DNA from 3 places in the Maridesulfovibrio pacificus genome. Region 1 is predicted to be linked to each of the others. Evidence: riboswitches for the same ligand, from Rfam matches in the RefSeq annotation. Region 1 holds a riboswitch; each other region holds the start of a gene.
The links. Region 1 has a riboswitch for cobalamin ahead of ACNI23_RS07145 (sirohydrochlorin cobaltochelatase). Riboswitches for the same ligand answer to the same signal wherever they lie in the genome.
Positions count from the first base shown of each region.

Region 2: another riboswitch for cobalamin. It lies ahead of metE (5-methyltetrahydropteroyltriglutamate--homocysteine S-methyltransferase); the one in region 1 lies ahead of ACNI23_RS07145 (sirohydrochlorin cobaltochelatase).
Region 3: another riboswitch for cobalamin. It lies ahead of ACNI23_RS13780 (ribonucleoside triphosphate reductase); the one in region 1 lies ahead of ACNI23_RS07145 (sirohydrochlorin cobaltochelatase).

Region 1 is NZ_JBLZNE010000001.1:1,527,388-1,534,824, forward strand. Features, by position in the region: gene ACNI23_RS07135 (ABC transporter ATP-binding protein) at 1-561, opposite strand, end outside; gene ACNI23_RS07140 (FecCD family ABC transporter permease) at 558-1,613, opposite strand; gene ACNI23_RS07145 (sirohydrochlorin cobaltochelatase) at 1,632-2,534, opposite strand; cobalamin riboswitch at 2,637-2,839, opposite strand; gene ACNI23_RS07150 (MATE family efflux transporter) at 2,865-4,199, opposite strand; gene trmFO (methylenetetrahydrofolate--tRNA-(uracil(54)-C(5))-methyltransferase (FADH(2)-oxidizing) TrmFO) at 4,199-5,521, opposite strand; gene ACNI23_RS07160 (ABC transporter ATP-binding protein) at 5,621-6,583, shown strand; gene ACNI23_RS07165 (ABC transporter ATP-binding protein) at 6,588-7,437, shown strand, end outside.
Region 2 is NZ_JBLZNE010000002.1:251,776-259,212, forward strand. Features, by position in the region: gene ACNI23_RS18605 (tetratricopeptide repeat protein) at 96-1,406, shown strand; gene ACNI23_RS18610 (hypothetical protein) at 1,570-2,232, shown strand; gene ACNI23_RS18615 (methylenetetrahydrofolate reductase) at 2,318-3,199, opposite strand; gene metE (5-methyltetrahydropteroyltriglutamate--homocysteine S-methyltransferase) at 3,268-5,541, opposite strand; cobalamin riboswitch at 5,618-5,811, opposite strand; gene ACNI23_RS18625 (DUF4136 domain-containing protein) at 5,950-6,522, opposite strand; gene ACNI23_RS18630 (pilus assembly protein PilZ) at 6,806-7,153, shown strand; gene ACNI23_RS18635 (glycosyltransferase family protein) at 7,214-7,437, shown strand, end outside.
Region 3 is NZ_JBLZNE010000001.1:2,968,979-2,976,415, forward strand. Features, by position in the region: gene ACNI23_RS13770 (methyl-accepting chemotaxis protein) at 1-358, opposite strand, end outside; gene ACNI23_RS13775 (hypothetical protein) at 530-760, opposite strand; gene ACNI23_RS13780 (ribonucleoside triphosphate reductase) at 919-2,979, opposite strand; cobalamin riboswitch at 3,256-3,410, opposite strand; gene ACNI23_RS13785 (methyl-accepting chemotaxis protein) at 3,678-5,912, opposite strand; gene ACNI23_RS13790 (MarR family winged helix-turn-helix transcriptional regulator) at 6,161-6,571, opposite strand; gene ACNI23_RS13795 (urease accessory protein UreH domain-containing protein) at 6,587-7,354, opposite strand.

The sequences.
Region 1 (7,437 bases):
GCCATCGCGGTTCATACTTTTCAGCAGATCAAAAAGCTCGATTTTCCCAGCGACGTCCACACCTGATGAAGCTTCATCCAGCACCATAATCCGGGCCTGCTGCGCTACAGTGCGAGCCATGAGCACCCGCTGAAATTCACCTCCGGAAAGCTCGGCAACCGAACGCTCAACCAAATGACTTATACCGACTCGCTTTATGGCCTCGACGCAAATACTTTCGTCTTCGGCATCATAACCGAAAAAGCCGGAACCGTGAGCATAACGCCCCATCATGACCATGGACTTCACGGTCAGCCCGAAAGCGGGGTCCACCCTTTGCGGGAGTACAGCCATGATACCGGCCAGTTCTCGTGGGCGGTATTCGTTGACCTCCCGTCTCTCAATCTCAATCCGGCCCTCCAGTGGAGAAAGCACCCCGGAAATAGATGAAACAAGAGTCGTCTTGCCGCTACCGTTGGGTCCAAGGATGGCGGTCATGGAACCAGTGGGCAAATCGAGGTTTATCCCGTGCAGGACTTCACGCCCTGCATATCCGGCTTTCAGATCCGTGATCCTGATCATGCGCTGCCTCCTTTAAAACCGGAACGCAGTACAATGCAGAAAAACGGCCCGCCGAGCAACGCAGTTACAACGCCCACCGGAAGTTCTTCACCACCGGAAAGCAGCGAACGGGCAATGACATCAGACCAGACCAAAAGTAATCCGCCCAAAAGGGAAGAAGAAATCAGCAACGGCCTGTGCTCCGCGCCCTGAAACATACGCACCAGATGGGGCACAATCAGTCCCACAAACCCGATGATCCCTGAAACAGCCACCGCCGCCCCGGTCAATAGACCTGAACCGATCAGCAGAGCCATACGCACCTTGGAAACATCCATGCCAAGATGGCGGGCCTGAGTCTCACCTAGTGAGAGGATATCCAGCTCGCGGGAATAATAAACCAGCGGAATCATGCCAGCGATAAAGTACGGCAGAAACAGCTGCAAGTGATCCCAGCCACGCCCCTGAAAGCTGCCCATGATCCAAAAAACAATAGAGGTAACGGACTCTTCATCAAGGGACTTAAGCAGGGAAATTAGCGCAGAAAGAAAAGTCGCCACCACAATCCCGGCAAGGACCATGGTTTCCCGGCGAAGCCTTCCACCGATGCGCCCGAGCATGAGCACCGCACCGAGTGCAGCCATCGCTCCGGCAAGAGCTGCCAGCGGCAGGAAAAGATTCCCGAATCTGGTCCAAAGCTCCGCACCCAGCATGGTCGAGCCGGAAAAAATCGCCAGACTGGCCCCGAAAGCCGCCCCACTGCTCACCCCAAGAGTAAACGGGTCAGCCAACGGGTTACGCAGGATTCCCTGATAGACAGTCCCGGCTACAGCCAAAGACATGCCCACCAGAAACGACAGACAAACCCGGCTCAAGCGTAAATCAATAATAATAAAAGAAAGGGCCTGATCTACCTTTTGTGCGCCGATTCCAAGAACGGATTTGAATACCGCAAGCACCTGCGTCGGCTCAGTCCCGTAGGCCCCGAAAAGACAGGCGGCAAAGATGGAAATCGGCACAAGAAATGACAGCACACAAACTGCCAGTGCTCTTCTATTGCCTGAAAAAACCATCTTCACCGCCCGATTTAATTAGTGGTCACCAAGGTGCTTGAAAGCAACCTTGAGGTGGTCAACCCAGATATCCAGAACCTGCGGGAATTCGGCTGTCCCCTTGAGTACGGGAACGCACTTATAGCCCAGCTTGGACAATTCGGATTTCCATGAGTCAGCTTCATCACCAGCCATATCGTTACGGGCATGGTCACCGGCAACAGACATGTAGGGCATGAGATAGACTTTCTTAGCCTTGCTCTTCTTGAGCAAAACTTTCACATCATCAAGAGAAGGAGCACCTTCAACAGTGCCTACAAAAATCTTGGGATCAACTTTGGAGAAGTAATCCTGAGAAGCGGGATAGTAGATGTTGGCAGCATGGTGGGTGCCATGCCCCATCAGCACAACAGCATCCTTGGCCTTACGATCCTTGGGGATGTTGGCGATAATGGCTTTTACGGTACGCTGCATGTCTTCGTCAGAATAAAGAAGCGGCTTACCAACAGTCACTTTGGTCATGCCTTTAGGCATACCTTCGAACCTTTTTACAGTGTCGTAGATACCTTCAAATTCTTCACCGGGGATGGTGTGCAGGGACTGCACTGCCACATGAGTAAAACCTTCATCCATCATTCTGGTCATGGCCATTACCGGAGAATCAACTCCACGGCCTTCTTTAGACAGAATGTTCCTGATAATCGCGGAAGAATATGCCCAACGCACAGGCACGCCGGGAAAAGTCTCTTTCACAGCCTTATCAATGGCATCAAATGCAGGCTTGGTTTCAGGCATGCTGGAACCGAAAGCTGCAATCAAAATACCTTTTTTAACAGGCTTTGCATCGCCATGTCCGGCCATGGCAAATGAAGGGATTAACAGAAAACAAACCAGAAGAAATGCGGGGATGAACTTGAATTTGTCCCCAAAACGGTACTGCATAACAGTCTCCTCAAATTTGGGGGGCTTAAAAATAGCGGCACCGCACACATAAAATTGCGCAGTGATTTCTGACAGGTAAAAGCCCCGTTATCCGTCAGAATGATCGTGATTTGCACCCGGGCAGGTCTTCCGACTCGTCCCATTTCACCCGGCCTTCCCGAAAATTTATTCAGTGGCACACAGGACCGGATTTATTCCGGCCACACGGGGTAAAACCGTTAAGGACTCACGGCGGCGGGTCCGTTCCCGACTTTAACGGGATTCCCTATTAAGCTCGTGAGAGCGCCTCAGGCAAAAGCTAAATATGATTGTTCACTTAGTATGTCAATATCAGCGTACAGCTAGCGGCCCATCACCGATTCCGGGCCAGATGCGGATCATCCCAAGCAAAGCGCGCAGTGTGGTCCATAATCCGGCCACAATCCAAATCCAAAACAACATCTGCTGCGGATGAATCCAATCTACCACAAAAAGAACCGTCGCACTCATCAATACTGCCGTAAGCATGGCATTACGCAGATAGCGAAAATCTCCTGTTCCCAGATGAATTCCGTCCGTGGCAAAAGAAAGCGCATTAATGGGCTGCAGGAATGTAACCGCCAGCCATGCCGGTCCAAAAACCGCAGCAGCTTCTTCCGGTACCAGCAACCAGGCCACAGGCTCTTGACCCAGATACATACCGATAGTCAGCAACACACCGGTCCCAAAACTCCATTTGCAAACCAGAGAGGCAACTTTACGCGCTGTAGCCCGATCAGCACGGCCCACAAAATAGCCTACCAGCGACTGCCCGCTGATGGCGAAAGCATCCAGAAAAAGGGCCAGAAAAACGAAGAACTGGCGAATAGCCTGATGCGCGGCCCCGGATTCCGCTCCGGCTTTGGTGGCAAAGCGGGTACAAAGCAGCAGGAACAGACAAACGCAGCCAGTGCGAACGAACATATCTCCGCCGATAACAAAAAGCCTGCGGGCATCCGCAAGGCTGAATCCGGTATTAAAGCCGTAATGCTTGCGCACTACCAGCACAGCCCAGACCGCTCCGATCCACTGGCTGATGGCACTTGCCAGCGCAGCACCACCGACTCCCATAACCGGAAACGGCCCCTTGCCGAAAACAAGGCACCAATCCAGTACAACGTTGATGGCATTCATACCCAGCGCAATCCACAGCGGAGAGCGCATATCCTGATAACCGCGCAAAGATCCAAAACAGGAAAGCACCACCAGTACCGCCGGAGCCCCCAGCAGACGGTAGCTCATATAATCCACGGCCAGATCGCGGACAGCACCTTCACCGCCCATCAATCCGGAAATGCTCCCTAAAAATGGAAAGACTGCAAGCATCAACACCAGCCCAATTACGGCAGAAAGGCCCGCCGCCATCCAGCCAAGGGATGAAGCTCTTTCCAGATCGCCCTTACCAAGGGCATGCGAAACCTCGGTCTGGGTGCCGATTCCAAGAAACCCGAAAACCCAGAATACGGACGAGAAGACAATGGTCCCGATACCAAGTGCAGACAACGCTTCAGGTCCTAACTTGGCAACAAATGCAGTATCCACCAGACCGGTCAAAGGCTCAGCGACCATAGAGAAAAGAACCGGAATTGCCAGTGTCAGCAATGTCCGGTTCGGTTTAATTTCAAATGGATGTTGTTTCTTTGTCATTACTTTTTAATATTCTCTTCAAACCAAGCTTCAAAAAGATCCATTGCTCGTTTGCCATACAGTTCCTTGCGGACGCGCTTAGGTGCACGTTTTTTAAGTGCAGGCATAAGTCCGAACTGAACGTTGGAAGGCTGAAAATTCTTCTTGGCTTCGCGCAGATGCCCGAGCAGTGCTCCCATGGAAGTTTCCGGCGGAGGTGCGGGAAGTTCGTTGCCCTTGGACTGCTCGGCGAGCATACGCCCTACCCAGAGACCACAGGCTGCGGATTCAAGGTAGCCTTCAACCCCGGTAATCTGTCCGGCAAGATGAATACGCGGGTCAGCTTTGAGGGCCAGCTTTTCGTCCAGAACTTCAGGGGCATTGACGTAAGTGTTACGGTGAATGGAGCCCATGCGCAGGAATTCAACATCTTCAAGACCGGGAATCATACGAAAAATGCGTTTCTGTTCCGGGTACTTGAGCTTGGTCTGGAAGCCAACAAGGTTGAAGGCGGTCTTATCCTTGTTTTCTGCACGAAGCTGAACCACAGCGTAAGCCTGCTCTTCAGTACGAGGATCAATAAGACCTACGGGCTTGAGCGGTCCAAAAGAGAGGGTCTGTTCGCCACGGTCAGCCATTTCTTCAATGGGCAGACAGCCTTCGAAATGGATTTCCTTCTCGAATTCGCGGGGAACAACGCGCTCGCCTTCTTTCAGTTCCTTAATGAAAGAGTAATACTGCTCCTCGGTCATGGGACAGTTCAGATAGTCATCATCTTCAGGCTTGTAGCGGGATCCGAAAAAAGCCACATCCATGTTAACGGAATCACGGCTCACGATAGGCGCGATGGCATCATAAAAGTAAAGACGCTGTTCGCCGATTTTTGCGATCAAGCTCTCGGTCAGCCCTTCAGAAGCCAGCGGCCCTGCGCAAACAATTATTTTGGAAAAGTCAGCAAGTTCAGGATCATCAAGGGATGCAATTTCCTTACGGACTACGGTGATGAATTCATTCTGCTCGATTTCTTCAGTGACCAGCTTGGAGAATACCTCACGATCCACAGCCAAGGCGGAACCTGCGGGAACACGGGCCTGCATTGCAGCTTTCATGAGTACGGAATCAAGAGCTTCCATTTCCTTCTTGAGAACGCCGATAGCAGTATTCAGCTCGCCGGAACGCAAAGAGTTGGAACAGACCAATTCAGCCAGACCGGGCAGATGATGGGCCTCGGAATATTTATCGGGCTTCATTTCATAAAGAACAACCTGAATTTCAGCCTTTGCCAGCTGCATTGCACATTCACACCCAGCCAGTCCGCCACCGATTACAGCAATTTTATCCACGTATATTACTCCAAAGTCGATTGTATTTTTCAGTTATCTCAATTAATAAATGATAGATGTGTTTCGCGATCCTGCAAAATTATATCTAACTCACCATTTATGACCGCACCAATCTTAAAAATCAAGAATCTGACCACATCTTTCGCCACTCCGGGCGGAATCATTAAAGCTGTGGATAATGCCAGTCTGGACTTAGGGCAAGGAGAAACTTTAGCCATTGTCGGTGAATCCGGCTGCGGAAAGACCGTCCTATCCCTCTCGGTAATGGGCCTTATCCCAGATCCTCCGGGACGAATCACCGCAGGACAAGTGCTCTATCGCGATCAAGACCTTGTACAACTATCTGAACGGGAAATGCAAAAAGTCCGCGGCAACAAACTTTCAATGGTTTTTCAGGAACCCATGACATCGCTCAACCCGGTTTTCAAAATCGGAGACCAAATCGGCGAAACTCTGCGGTTGCACAAAGGGATGGATAAACATCAGGCCGCCGAAGCAGCAGTGGAAGCCCTCAAGCTGGTCGGAATTCCTAATCCCCATAAACGGATCAGCAACTTTCCGCATGAACTGAGCGGAGGGATGCGTCAGCGGGTCATGATCGCCATGGCGCTGGTCTGCTCACCGGAAATCCTGATTGCCGACGAACCAACCACCGCACTGGATGTGACCATCCAATCCCAGATTCTACGACTGCTGGATAACCTTAAGAACAAAATGAACGGCTCGCTCATGCTCATTACCCACGATCTCGGAGTGGTAGCACGGGTAGCCACCCGGGTTGCGGTTATGTATGCCGGACAGATTGTGGAATCCGCGTCCATCTCGGATACTTTTAAGGAACCTCTTCATCCATACACACAGGGACTGCTTAATTCAGTGCCACGGCTTGGCTGCCGCACTGCACTGACTCCCATTCCCGGTAACGTCCCTGCCCTGCTGGACTTGCCAAAGGGATGCCGTTTCCATCCCCGATGTGACCGGGCTTTTGATCTTTGCCGGGAGCAGGAACCTCAACTTTTAAATAAAGACGGCAGACAGGTGCGCTGCTGGCTGCATACATAGCATAATGAATGAAAACATACTGGAAATAAAAGATATTAAACGCCACTATCCCGTCAGTAACGGACTTTTCTCCCTGTCCAAATCTACGGTGAAAGCTGTTAACGGCATTACCCTTGAAGTAAAAAAAGGAGAAACCCTCGGTCTTGTAGGCGAATCAGGATGCGGCAAATCCACCCTTGCCCGATTACTCACCGGGCTGGAAAAGCCGGATCAGGGCAGCATAAATTTCAAAGGCCGCAGGCTTGACGAATGGACCGCAACTGAGCGCAGTACCATGCTTCAAATGGTCTTTCAGGACCCGTACTCTTCGCTCAATCCCCGCCAGAGAATCGGAAAGATTATATCCGAGTCCATGCGCATCCATAAATCAGGTAGCAAGGATGAAATCCAGCAACGGGTCGAAGAATTGCTGGTACAGGTAGGATTAAGACCTGAACACCACAAACGTTACCCCCACGAATTTTCCGGCGGCCAGCGCCAACGTGTGGCAATCGCACGGGCCATTGCCATGAACCCGGACCTGATCATCTGTGATGAACCAGTATCCGCGCTGGATGTGTCAGTGCAGGCGCAGGTCCTCAACCTGCTAAAATCAATTCAGCGGGAATTCGGCCTGAGTTATGTTTTCATTTCCCACGACCTTTCGGTAGTCAGCCACATCAGTGACCGGGTGGCGGTCATGTATCTTGGGCAGCTCATGGAGATTGCTACAGCCGAAGAGCTTTATCACAATCCCCAGCACCCATACACCCAAATCCTCCTCGAGGCTGTCCCGGTTCCTGATCCGGCAGTTCAAGGGGAAGATGTAATCATAACGGGTGATATGCCCAGCCCTATATCACCACCTACAGGCT
Region 2 (7,437 bases), on a different contig from region 1:
CTTCTTTTCCGACAATATCTTTGACGCTACATCAATATTCGATATATTTCATATAAAAACAACCAGAGTCCGTTCCTTTAAAACCAAGGAAACCTATGCCTATTGCAAATACACTCCAAAATTTCTTAGTCGACCAGAACGGGAAAATTTTATGCATCACTGAAGACCTTGCTCTAGTCCGGGCTATTCGGTTCGCATTGACACCACATATTAAGATAGACAGCGAATTAATCCATTTTCAACAAGACTTCAAAATAGCGACAAATCTATTAGAAACCTTCAAGCAAAAAAATATTCCCCACATAGTTTTTATAGACCATGTAATCCAACAACAAAAAACAACTGACGCCATACAGCGCATAGCCCGCCTGTACCCGAAAGCATGTCTATTTGTGATAGACTCAGAAATCACTGATGAATTGACCAAATATTTCTATGAAATTGGTGTCAAGGCCGTAATTATCAAACCTTTTTCAGCTGACTCAATCTTAAATAAAATAATATCCTGTATCTCGTCATCAAAAGAGCAGGCCCTGATTTCTTATGTCCAAGAATTAATCACATCAGCCGCCCCCAATGAAGCAATTGAGGCTATAGACAAATATCTAAGCCAGAATCCAAACAGCAGTCTCGCCTACTACCTGAAAGGAAATGCGTTTCTTTCTGAAGGAAACAAACAAGAAGCCGAGTCAGCATACCAAAAAGCCATGGAAATCAACCCAGAATACATTGCTCCCCTTAATCTCATCGCTGCATTGTACAAACATGTTGATGACGACAAGGCCCTTAGCGCATTACAAAAAATAGATTCAATAAGCCCGTTCAACCCGAACAGAAAACTTGAAATGGCTGAAATCCACCTGCGTACTGGAGATAAAGAGAAAGCCGGACAACTTCTGGAAACCGGATATGCACAGGCTCATCAGGACCATCCCGAAATGTTGGCAGAGATATTTGAGAAAATTGCCGACATTGCATCTGAGCAACTTCCAGAACTGTCTGAAAAATATCTGATCAGAGCAATAGAAGACAGAAAGATCTTCACCGAGCTTGACCTGCCCATATTCAACAAGCTTGGTATGACATACAAAAATAAAGGCGAATGGGATAAGGCTATAGAAATTTATAAAAAGGCTCTAGATATTGCACCTAACGACCCAGTGCTCTGTTACAACGCTGCCTTGGCTTTTCACAATGGGGGAAACCGGGAAAAAACTTTAGAAAACATAGATAAAGCCCTCTCCTTAGACGACTCTTTCTACAAGAACAATGAGGCAGTATCATACAACCTGGGCTCAATTTATTTTGAATACGGAAATAAAGATTCCGCACGGCATTTCTTTACACATGCTTTGGAAATCAATCCCCAAAACAAGAAAGCAAAGAAAAAACTCAAGTATTGTTGAAACGTTGAATTAATAAACACCAGATCGACAGTTTGATTCAACAGCTATTTCTATTAATCAAAGATTGCCTCAATTGCACATCAGTTAAGATTCTTTCTAATGGAAAAATCCCCTCAATAGAGTATACTGCAGACCTAAACCAAATGAACATGGAGAAAGAAAAATGAAAAATTACTGTTCCCGCATGATAACTGTTTCCCTGTTGACCGTTGCATGTATGCTTTTTCAGGCCTCTGCTGTGTTGGCATTCAGCCTGAACGATCTGTCATCTTCCGCTGAAACAGCAAAAAGCGCAGCAGAAGGTGCAAGCCTGCTTGACCGGGCCAAAAGCGTCTATACCGGGTTTTACGATTCAACAGAAAACCTTGTGGATGCCCAGACCGTGACCATGAGCCTGCTCAACCCCGAAGAAGGCGCGGCCCTGACTTCGCAGCTCGGTGACATCAATTCCGGCTCCACCTTCACCAGGCTTGCCAAGCTTGTAGGATTTTCCGAAAGCATGGATGCCGGGACAACCGACTCTTCCCTGACATCTAAACTGACCAAAATCATCACTACTCCCGGCAACTTTGATAAGGCTAAGCAAGTATACGATCACGCCTCCACCGCTTACACATCCGGCAACAGTTCCGTAAGTGAAGCCAAAACCCTGTACACGGAAATCAAAGACTTCATCGCCTCCCCCTCCTCCAAGGGAATCAGCGAAACCCTGCTTTCCGGATTGGGTGAATATTCCGATAAAATTCTGCCTTTCATAATTGAGAACGGTCCGGAGCGAGTGAAGACAGCCGCCCAGATCGCCGATGCATTTAAAGGCTTTTTGTAGGAAAAAAGAGCCCTTGGAATCCTGAATAAAACAAATCCCGTCAACCTCTCAGGCTGACGGGATTTTTATGGGGCAGAAGATAAGACTAATTAAAATATCCGTCATTCTTCAGATCAGTGATCAATCTTTCGCACATTGCTGCACGGTTCAGGCTGTAGATATGAACTCCCGGAGCCCCTTTATCCAGCAGGTCTGCAATCTGTTTACGGGCGAAGTCAAAACCGAATTCCATGACAGCTTCATCACCGCCCTTTTCAAAAGCCTTTTCCACACCGCAATAAAGATCACCGGGAATGCCTGCACCGCAAAGAGACATGATCCGGCGCAAAGAACTTAAAGACTGGATGGGCAGAACACCGGGAATTACCGGAGCAGTACTGCCAAGTTCGGCCAGCCTCTCCACGTAATCAAAGTAGAGCCTGTTATCGAAGAAAAGCTGGGTCATTGTGAAATCCGCCCCCTTGGATAACTTGGAGTTATGGATTTCTATATCCTTGGCAATGGAAGGTGAGTCCGGATGACCTCCGGGATATCCGGCCACTGCAATCCCTACTTCAGAAAATTTATCATCAACATATTCCACAAGGTCGGACGCGTGAAAAAAACGGCTTTGTCCTTCTCCATTTACATCTTTAACCCCGTCACCGCCAAGAGCCAGAATATCCGAGACCCCGGTTTCACAAAGGCGGGAAACAAACTCGTCAATGGACTGCTCACTGGCACCGACACAGGTCAAATGGGCGATAATATCAATACCCATATCTTTTTTAAGCAGGGAGCAAATCTCAAGAGAGTTATCATGGCTGGTGCCCCCTGCTCCGTATGTGACTGAAGCAAAAAGAGGTTTGAGTGCGGCCAGTCTTGCGGCCCTTTCCATAAATACAGGCCATGTGGATTTATCCTTGGGAGGAAAAAATTCAAAAGAAAAAAACTGTCCAGCTTCATTGATATTCTGGGCCACCTGCATTTTAATTCTCCATTTATTATCTTCTTGATTCCCGGACCGCAGACACGGCCCGGGAAATTTATTGTTGTTTACTGAATCTTGCGGCGAACAATTTCCGCCGCCTGAACCATATTTTTAAGCGCCGGGACAACCTCATCCCATTTGCGGGTCTTGAGTCCGCAATCCGGGTTTACCCAGAGCCGCTCTGCGGGGATGACTTCCAATGCTTTTTCAAGCAACTGAGCCATATCATCGGCCGCTGGAATGGCAGGACTATGAATGTCATAAACACCGGGACCAACTTCATTGGGATAGCTGAACCGTTTAAAGCTTCCTAAAAGTTCCATGCGGCTGCGGCTGGCCTCAATGCTGATAACGTCAGCATCAAGGGCTGCAATAGAATCGATGATTTCATCGAATTCGCAGTAGCACATGTGGGTGTGAATCTGGGTTGAATCCTCCACGCAGGATGCGGAAAGACGAAAGCACTCTTCGGCCCATCTCAGATATTCCGGCTGCTCCCCCTTACGCAGGGGCAGACCTTCTCGCAGGGCAGGTTCATCAATCTGAATGACTTTGACCCCGCTCTTTTCAAGGTCTGCGACTTCGTCACGTACTGCCAGTGCTATCTGACGGCAGGTTTCACTGCGCGGCTGGTCATCACGAACGAAACTCCAGCAAAGGATGGTGACCGGACCGGTAAGCATACCCTTGACCTCACGATCAGAAAGAGAACGGGCATAGTTGATCCATTCCACGGTAATGGGCGAGGGACGGGAAACATCCCCGAAAATAACCGGAGGCTTTACGCAACGGGAACCGTAACTCTGAACCCAACCGTTCGAAGTGAAGCAGTATCCGTCAAAATTTTCCCCGAAATACTCAACCATGTCGTTACGTTCCGGTTCACCATGAACCAGCACATCAAGACCGACTTCCTCCTGACGGCGGATGCAATCCTCAATGTATTCGCGCATGAATCTTTCATATTCAGCACGTTCAATACGCCCGTTCTTGAAACCGCTTCTGGTGGACCGCACTTCCGGGGTCTGAGGAAATGAACCGATGGTGGTAGTCGGCAGAACAGGAAAACCAAGATCTCGCTGAATTTCAGCACGTTTTTCATAAACCGAATTACGGCGGTAATCTTCAGGCTGAAGCGCTGCCAGCCGCAGGGCAACCTCTGGATTGTGCACTCTAGGGCTAATCTTGCGGGATTCTAGAACCCTGCGATTCTCAGCAAGGACAGCTTCTACATCCTTCCCTTCTACAGCATCTGCAATAATCCTGATTTCAGCACATTTCTGACGGGAAAAAGCCATCCATGATTTGATATCGGGGTCCAGCTTTGTTTCCAGATCAAGATCAAAGGGAACATGCAGAAGTGAGCAGGATGGAGCCACCAGCACACGTTCCTTGCCAAGTATGACATGTGCGGACTTAACCGCAGCCACAGCCCGCTCAAGATCAGCGCGCCAGATATTTCTGCCGTCTACTACGCCGAGGGAAAGGCTCAAGTTATCTGATATATTAGCTAACAGTGGCTCAAGATCCTGCGCTCCACGCACAAGGTCCACATGCAAACCATCAACAGGCAGAGATGCTGCCGTTTCAAGGTTGATTCCAAGACCGCCGAAATAAGCAGCGACCAAAATTTTTGTATCTGATGCAGCTTCTTTGAGGGTGCGATAAACAGGATTGAAAAGTTTGCGTGTAGACTCTTCAAGATCAAGAGCCAAAACAGGCTCATCAAACTGAATCCATTCGCATTTAGCGGAAAGCTTCTCAATGAGTTCCGCATAGGCAGGCAAAAGCTTTTCCAGCAGGTCCAGGCGATCGAATTCCTGATCTGAGCATTTGCCCAGCAGCAGAAAAGTCAGCGGTCCGGGCAGAACAGCCTTTACTCTATGTCCCAGCTTAGATGCTTCTTCCACCTGTCCAAGAAGGGTTTCGTCCGCAAGAAAAAAATCCTGATCCTTACTGAATTCCGGCACTATGTAATGGTAGTTGGTATCAAACCATTTAGTCATTTCCATGGCGGCCACGCCGTTTTCTCCAGCTTCGCCACGGGCCATCCTGAAATAATCATCAAGGGAAGCCTTAGCGCCTTCCGCATTGTATCTGGCAGGAATAACGCCGAATCTCACAGCATTATCAAGCATATGGTCGTAGTAAGAGAAATCACCCACCGGCAGCAAATCAACTCCGGCCTGCTTCTGGTTTTCCCAGTGCTCTTCACGGAGTTTTCTAGCGGTCAAAGCTAGGTCATCCGCCCCGGCTTCACCTCTCCAGTAGGATTCAAGCTTTCGTTTAAGCTCGCGATTGCTGCCCATTCTTGGGTAGCCTAGTGTGTGCGTCAGCATTGCAGTTCTCCATATTAAAAGTGTCCGCTTAGCGGCGGGACTACTGTCCCTGTTCTCAGACCTGTTCGCGAGGTCCGACACTTGCTCCTGCAGGACGTCTTCTGGCTTCCGGGCCTGTTCGACGCACAGTGCCGCTCCTTCCCGTTTTCCAACAGTGGGCCGACACCATATCCTTCTTGATTTACCCGGTTACAGCAGCGCGCCTGCGACGGATTCTCACCGTCTTCCGTTTCCTGCGGGCGCATACAAATCAAATTCAATATATAAAAATATTGTTATATAGTGATGAAGAAATGACATTCTTCACCCCCAAAGTCAAGGGTTGCTGCAAGATTTTGTTGAGCCAAACAAAAAGGCCCCCGAAAAAACTCCGGGGGCCTTGGATAAAATCTGTGCTATTGATTTATACTATTCGCAATCTCTAACATTTAATTTTTCGCGGAACTTTCCATTAGCAGCAGGGAACTGAGAAAATGCCCCCTTAACCAGACATCTACCTACAATATCGAGACCTTCGCGGTCCTGACTTGTAGCCATACCGCGCCAGAGGTAGGTCTTCATCCCTTCATTTTCGGGAGTCATCAGATAGATACGCACAGTGTTGTCCACACGAGGAGCATCAGCTGTCTTAACCACCCCGATATCGGTATTGGTCTTACTGATGTAATCGTATTCGTAGGCTTCACGTTTGTAAGTTACTCCCCGCTCCATAAAAGCCTTGGAACCAAAATTCACCACAACCATAAAATCCGGTGAATTGGGATCATAGCTGAACCCTTTTGCTTCAAGCTCCAGTTTCGCAGTGTTAAGCAGAATAGCCTCCAGATCTTTCTTGGATTCACTTTTCTGCTTAAAAGCAAAAGTCTTCAAACCATTGAAATCAGCACCCGGAACAGGTTTATTCTCAACATCCATATTTACGTATACGCACCCGGAAAGCATCATTCCGATCAATGCAAAAACAACGAGTAACTTCCTCACCTTATTCTCCTGACTTTATTAGTTACGACCTCCCCTGAAATTCAGGCCGCATTAAAAGCATTATTACACTTTCCTATAGCATAACCATTTAACTTTTTTAACGGCTTTAGCCAAGAGTAAAAACAATTTCAATGGGGGAAATAGTTCTGGATTGTAAATATTAATCGCAAAAGCAAACCCGATTGCTGATTAAAAGGCCTAATATATCTCAAAACCACCACACAAAAAAAATAATTCACTTGCAGTTATTAAAAATTTAGTCTGTTCCGCAGGAGAGGTGAATATGAACACGTTATCAGATAGACGAAAGCACGCAAGGATTGAGCTGAACTCCATCAACAGCTTTTTCCGGCAATGTGATGTTGCTGCAACTTCCGGTGGAGATATAGATATCACTATCCTCAATATTTCCAAAAGGGGAATGAAGTTCAAAATTAATTCAGAGAATGATTCCGAGAGAATAAAGCTGGACGATGAACTCTTTATCCGCGGCTGTATTTTCAATGACAGAATCGGATTTCTCAGCAGCCAAAAAGCCGTTACCGTTTGGCAGGACGAGACAGTCTTTGGAGTAAAATTCACCCCTTCCCTCGACCTTGATGAACCTTCATTGTTCAACATGCTCAAATAAACCGCCTGTTGCTGATTTACCCCTCTTTCAAAGAACAGAATAAATTGCTACTTTCCGCTTGTGAGTAAGCAAGAACCCAAAATAATTGCATGGATCGGTAATACCTTTTTCCGGACTGGAATGGATGAACTGGGCTACAAGACAGTCCATATTCCAATCCGGGGACAACAGGTATTCACATGGCAGGACATCATTGAAAAAACCGGAACAGAACCCTTTGCCGTGGTTTATGCCGACCGGTCCATTGCCCCGCCGCTGGCCGGGGTGGAAAACTATCCCTGCCT
Region 3 (7,437 bases), 1.4 Mb from region 1:
ACCCGTAGACCACCTTTCCATTACGATCGATTACACCGATGGCATTGGCCCCTTCATGCTGCTCCAAGGCCTCTTTAAGAGATTTGCTGGCGCTGCTCAAAGCGTATGAGTCTACAAAAGCACGGTAGTATTCCTTATTTTTGGAAAGAGTTTTCAAGTTGACAATTACTCCGGATGCAAAGGTTTCAATCTGCTGCCCGAGCTCATTATTAAGGACTTCCATATTCTGCTTTTGTATATTGTAAACCGCAGATCTGGTCATTGTATTAACCACCAGAACCAGAGATACAATAGCTACAAATACAACAATAGATATCAACACAGCAATTCTGCTATTTATACTATTCAACTTAATCATAATTTCTCTCCAAGGCATTTTAATTTGCAAATAACCCCCATACACTTAAAGAAAATTAAGTCAAACACGTAAGCACTTACTGCCAAAAATATCTGAAATACAATTAATATTATCAAAAAAAAGACCCCGAACTGCACAAACATTCCGGGGCCTTTAAAGTATAAGGCGTCTTTATTTTGATTTATTATAATCTTCCAACAATCCGTTCATCTTATTGAGAAGTTCACCACGTTCCTGCGCTACTTTCTTCCACTTCTTTTTTTCACTCTTCAGAGCCTCAATGGTATGCAAAAGGTCCTGAATTGTGTTCGCTGGATAGCCGTGCTTGGCATAACTACCTTTGCGAAGCTCCTCATCATTTCTCTGGCGCAGAGCGCGTAACTGGCTGGCTGATAATATCATAACGTATAAGTGGTTAATGGTTCAGGTCAGTACACAAATTACATTCTGACAACTTTCAACGCAAGCAATTATAAAACAATATAAAGGCTCATAAGAAAAAAGTCCGGAAAATCACTTTCCCGGACTTTAAAATTATCAGTCTGTGTACCGGAGCTAAACTAGCCACAAGAGCATGAACTGTAGCTGTACTCAGTTCTGTCGCGATATTCTTCCTGCTTACCCTTGTTCCAGCGGTTAACCGGGCGGTAGTAACCGACGATGCGAGTATAAACCTCGGCATCTTTACCGCACTCAGGGCATTCGAAGTGCTCACCGTAAAGATAGCCGTGATCTTCACAAACAGAGAAGGTCGGAGTCACCGAGATATAAGGAATCTTGGTGTTGGTCATAGCCTTGATGATGAAGTTTTTCAGTGCGGTGGTATCCGGCACAGCTTCACCGAGGAAGGAATGGAACACTGTTCCCCCGTTGTAAAGAGTCTGCAGATCGTTCTGGTGCTCAAGAGCGTACACAACGTCCTCGGTAGCGCCTACGGGCAGCAGTGTGGAGTTGGTGTAGTACGGGGTGTCGCCACCGGAAGTGTAGATATCGGCATAAAGATTCTTGTCGATCTTGGCCAGACGGTAGCAGGTCCCTTCACCCGGAGTCGCTTCAAGGTTGAAGAGGTTACCAGTTTCCTCCTGAAACTGCACAGTCAGATCACGCAGGTGGTGCAGAACCCTCTGCATCAGGCGGGAACCGGAGGGAGTATCGATACCTTTACCCAGCAGGTTGTGGCAGGCTTCGTTACCACCGATCAGGCCGATGGTGGAGAAATGACCTTTGAAACCATTCTTCAGGTAACGCTGAGAGAAGGGGAACATGCCGTTCTCAAAGTTGGCGGTAACCAGCTTGCGCTTGTACTCCAAAGAATCCTTGGCCTGAGAGGCGTACTCGGTGATCAGGTCGAGGAAATCTTCCTCACCCTGTGCGAGATAAGCCAGCTTGGGCAGGTTCAGGGTAACAACACCGATGGAACCGGTAAGATCTCCAGCGCCGAACAGGCCGCCGGTTTTCTTGCGGATTTCACGCAGGTCCATTTGCAGACGGCAGCACATGGAGCGTACGTCCTCGGGGTTGAGGTCGGAGTTGATGAAGTTCTGGAAATAAGGTGCGCCGTACTTGGCGGTCATCTGCAGCAGCAGCTCGCCCACTTCACTTTCCCACGGGAAATCCGGGGTAACGTTGTAGGTGGGAATGGGGAAGGAGAAGATACGGCCATCGGAGTCACCTTCAAGCATGACTTCAACGAACGCACGGTTGATCATCTCCATTTCCTCTTGGTACTCACCGTAAGTGGTATCCTGGAACTCACCACCGATGATTACCGGCTCATTAGCGATGTGCTTTGGCGGAACCATATCAAAGGTAAAGTTGGTGAACGGACTCTGGCCGCCCCAGCGGGAGGTGGTGTTCAGGTTGAAAATCAACTTCTGCACCATCTGCTTCACACGATCATAGTCCAGACCATCATGACGAACAAAGGGAGCGAGGTAGGTATCAACGTTGTTGAAAGCCTGCGCACCGGCCCACTCGTTCTGAAGGGTGCCGAGGAAGTTGACCATCTGTCCGGTGATGGAATCAAAATGGCGAGCCGGACCGGAAGAGCAACGTCCCTTAAGACCGAAGCCATCCAGCAGCAGGTCACGCAGGGACCAACCCGCGCAGTATCCGGCAAGACCGAAAGAAAGATCATGAATGTGGAAATAGCCATGCTCGTGAGCAAGCCTGATTTCCTCGGGATATTTTTCAAGGCAGTAACGAGCCTGAACCGCTCCGGACATGTGCAGCATCAATCCCTGAAAGGAATGGCCCATGTTGGAGTTTTCATTTACACGCCAGTCGGAACGGTCAAGGTAACTTTCAATGGTTCCGGCGATATCGAGATAGGTTTCATCCTGACGGCGCAGTTCACGGCGTTTTTCACGATATATGATGTAGCGTTCGGCTACAGAATAAAGACGGTTCTCCATAAGAACGAGCTGAACCATGTCCTGAACCATTTCCTGTTCAGGGACATCAACATCAGCGAGCTTCTGCTCAACCTTGCGGCCAAGGCGCTTACTCAGCAGAGGATCTTTGATACCACTTGCTTTCAAAGCTTTAAAAATTGCTTCTGAGATTCGCTCAGTGGACCAGGATTCGAGACAACCGTCACGTTTGAGAATTTGTTTGGGCATTTAGCTACCTGTAAAATTTGTCCGCACACATCACCACCTGCGCCGAAAAAAGAACGCAGAAAAGGAAGCAACCTCCCCAGATTGCAAGCACACGGCTGAACCGTGTCTTATGGTGGTGTGCATTTTGACGCAGGGGACCCAATAGGTGCATCCTGCAGGACTTTTGGAACCGGAAAAAAAGTCAGAAACATAAAATTCCGGTCAGTTTGAACCGACCTGCCATTCTGGGGTGACATCCACAGAACAAACTCATACCTATGAATTTGCAGGGAGCACCGGGCAGGCATGCTTCAGGCCGGGGTGCTGGCTCAGGATCACACAAAATGCTTCCCTGACAGCGGCAGAACCGCCCCGGATTCAAACCGGGTTCCCGACTAATCAGTTTCCATATGCTCAGAAAGCAGAAACGGATTCCTGAAGTGCTGACGACTTGAAGCAGTCTACCAGACTGATGAATTCGGTCAAGACTCTCTAGACTTTTTCTTGGTCAACACCATTTCAGCCCTAGAGCCATATGGGCTAACTCGTGTGGGACAGCAGTTTTCCACAGTTGTTCATTCGTTGTTCATAACCATCTAAGGCCTTGATTTAGAGACAAAATCTCCTACTCATTTTCACACAATTTCAGCCGGACAGAATTGTCCGGCTGAAATATTTTTTCACCTGAAAACAACAGCAGCTTTCTTTTGATTAAATAATTAAGACGCACGACACTCTTCACGTAAACCGTCGATAAGCGACCGCAACTCCGCAGCCAGACCGGAAAGGTCCTCAGCTGATTTACGTGTTTTATCCATTGATTTCGTTGTCATCTGCGCCATTTGGTTAATACTCTTGGAGGATGAGTTAATCTGGTCGGAAGAAACGGACTGTTCTTCCGCTGCTGCGGAGATATTTCGAACCTGTCCGGTCACTCCGCCCACAAGTGAGACAATTTCCTCAAGCGCATCCCCTGCCTGCTCCGCAAGCTCAGTGCTGTCCAACACGGACTGCGCGGCCTCTTCCATAGACTGAACATTGGTGCGCGAGCTTTCCTGAATGGCCTCAACCACGAGAGTAACATCACGGGTCGCGTCCATGGTCTTCTCGGCGAGCTTGCGCACTTCATCCGCCACCACGGCAAAACCACGACCGGCATCCCCGGCACGGGCAGCTTCAATAGCGGCATTCAGCGCCAACAGATTGGTCTGATCGGCGATATCGCTAACCACAGACATAATCCGGCCGATATCCTCAACCTGTACGTTCATATCATTGAGGTTTTCCTTAAGCTGCTCACTCTGTTCCTTAACACTGAAGATGGAACTGATGGCCTTACCGGTCATTGCCGCACCTTTAGTGGCAGTATCCATAGCCTCTCCGGCACCGACAACGGCATCGGAACAACTGCGGGCCACATCCTGAATAGAATGGGTCATCTGGTCGAGCGCGGAAGTGGATTCAGAAAGACTGCTCTGCTGCTCACGGGCGCGTTGACTGGACTCCTCAACATTCGTGCTGATCTCTTCAGAAGCATTTGAAAGACCGCTGACTATCTGCTCAAGATTGCGGACCACATCGAGAACCCCCTGCCTGCGAGCATCTTCAGCTTCTTTCTGAGCTTCACTCAACCCTGCAAGGGCCTCATGTGCAGACTGTGCCTCACGCTCTGCAACGGCAGTTGCCTCTTCAACTTTTTTCTTATCTTCCTCAATAACATGCATCAGCCCGTTATATGCTCCGGCAAGATCACCCAATTCGCCGTTTCCGCTTTGCTCTATGCGGTGGGTGAGATCACCTTTCCCAGCTTCGAGATTTCGGCTGGTCATAGAAATTTCACCGATAATGCGGCGTAACGGTTTTATAATCATCAAACGGCTAAGCAGAATAAGCAGCAGACCGATCAATGCCACAACCCCGCCAAGGACGGAGACCACATAGACCGCCTTTTGCTGAAGTAGGTTGTAACTTTCAGCCTGCTCCGTACGGATGGATGATTCCAACTCCGTAAGTTTTTCTCTGGCATCTTCCATGGACTGCATGGAGTTCTTCATCTCAAGGCTGGTGTGGTAGTAGGCTTTAAAAATATCCAGATATTCTCCTGTCGAAGATACAATTGATTTGAACAGTCTAGCCTCGCGCCCACTGTTGAATAAAGGAGCAAACTGAGGATAGGAAGCACCCATGCTAGAATCAGGGTCAATACCCATTACTTTTTCGATATCAACGATCAAGCCTGATCCGCTTGCTGCATCTTTATAAAGAATGAAGTCTTTCGCCATCTCCTGAAAACCGAGCGGCTTATTGAGCAGGATGGCTGCAGCCTTTTGTTTGGCAGTGAGTTCATCCAGACCTTCCATAGAATCTGCAAGAGAACGGGCAAGCTGCTCGTAGTCCTGACCGACATGCAGGGAAAGGACCTGCTCGCGGAGAATAGTAATATTCTTGTCCTGCTTCCGTGCTGTACGGGCAATGCTTTTCTGCAGAGAAATGGCCTGCCCCAGAATTTCACCTGAGATTTCACGCAATCTTTTTACATGCCCCACCCCTTCATTAAACTGGCCCTGAAACTTTTGAAAGCCTCGGTCAAAGCTATTAAACGAACTTTTCAGAGCAGCGATAGATGCAACCATCTGTGCGTCGACACCGGAGCTTGCAACAGCATCCAGTCTTTCATTCATGCTCCGGCTCATCTTTCTGTAATTTTGCAGGACTTCCGGCTCTGCACCCTTCTCTTTCATGGACAGCTCTTCACGGTGGGTTAACCAATCAAGAGCTTCAGACTGTGCCTCCATGCCAATACTTATTATTTCATCAAGATTATTTCGATCTTCCATTTTCTCAGTCAATTCCTGCAAAGTATAAATGGAAACACCCCCCAGACACAGTGCGCAAAACAGAAAAACCATCATCCCGGCCACTATTTTATGCGATAATTTAAATGTATATTTCATTCCCCGCCCCTTCTATACAGAAAACGACTCTCATTTTCATTCAGTGGATATAGTTGATACGACTCAAAACAATTTCAGCAGCACTAATGAAAATGAGAATGCTTTTCAACCAAAATCGGTTATTAAAATCAAAATACGGGCAGTCATTATAAAAAAATCCCGCAATCACAAAGATTGCGGGATTCATAATTACGCACAAAAGTTTTCCACAATTGTTCATAAAATGTTCGTAAATCTAAATACGGCTCCTAAAAAGCACCATTCATTTTTTCAATACAGCCGAGCAGGATCACCTTTTCCTCTTCAGAAAATTCAGAGGTCAACTCCTCAATGAGCCGTAGGTGGAGGCGGTCATGCTCTTCGAACATTTCCTGCCCTGTCCCGGTAAGTTCAACAATGATGGAACGGCGATCAGTCTGGTGCGGCTTACGGCAGACAAACTCTTTATCCTCAAGGCGATCGACCAGCACAGTCAAAGTCCCGGTGGTAATACCCATACGCTGGGCCAGTTCTTTCATACGCATAGCCTTATGGATGCCGAGTACCTCAAGGGTATGCATCTGGGGCAGAGTCAGTCCTTTTTCGCGGACCACATCGTGTTCCCATGAAGAAAGCTTTTCGTAAAATTCAATCACCGCATGGTTGAGCTTGTCGAGCACATCCACCTCATATATTTAAATAGTTGTGTAACTGTAAACCGCGAAAGCGATGGTCATTACCCCGGCAGTTCGCATTACCAGCGGCTCCACCCAATCCTGCTCAAGGGTGCGTACAAATGATGCCGCCCGGTAAATGGCATAGATCACTGCCGCAAGCGCAATGGCTGTTCCCACCGCATAACTGGCGAACACCGCTGTGCCCTTGAAGACACTGCCGGAATCAAGGGCGTACTTATACATAATCGCCACAGTAGGGCACGGCACAATCATATTCACAAACCCGATGGAAAAAAGTCCCCAAAAGGTAACGCTTCTTAAGGCTGTTTTTCCGTGACTGCATGAACATCCGCAACTGTGATGGGAATGGCCGTGATCATGATCGTGGTGATGGTGGTCATGGTCATGCTGATGGTGATCATGATGGCTATGCTCCCCGTGTTCATGATCGTGGTCATGGTCATGGCTATGCAGCAGTTCCGGCTTGATAATCAGGATTGCCCCCAGAAGAACCAGAATCAGCACGGTTATGATGTCCACGATGTATGTCAGCGAATCAGGAATGGTCAAGGATATAGACCCCAGAGTAAGCCCGATACCGAGGCAGGCGAGAGTCGTCCCCAGAATAAATGCGCTGGTCAGTGAAAAGACCCGCTTGCCATTCTTCTCTCCGTAAACAAAAGGAGCCAGCACCAGCCATGAATGACCGCAAGGGTTGATCCCGTGAATGAGGCCGAGAAACAGGCTGGACTGCATGGCAACCAGGAAGATTGAATCAAAATCCACTTTGAACTCCATATAGTTTGAAAATCAAATTAAACTCGTTTCAAGCTACTTATCGCCAACTTAATTTGATTGTCAAACTATTT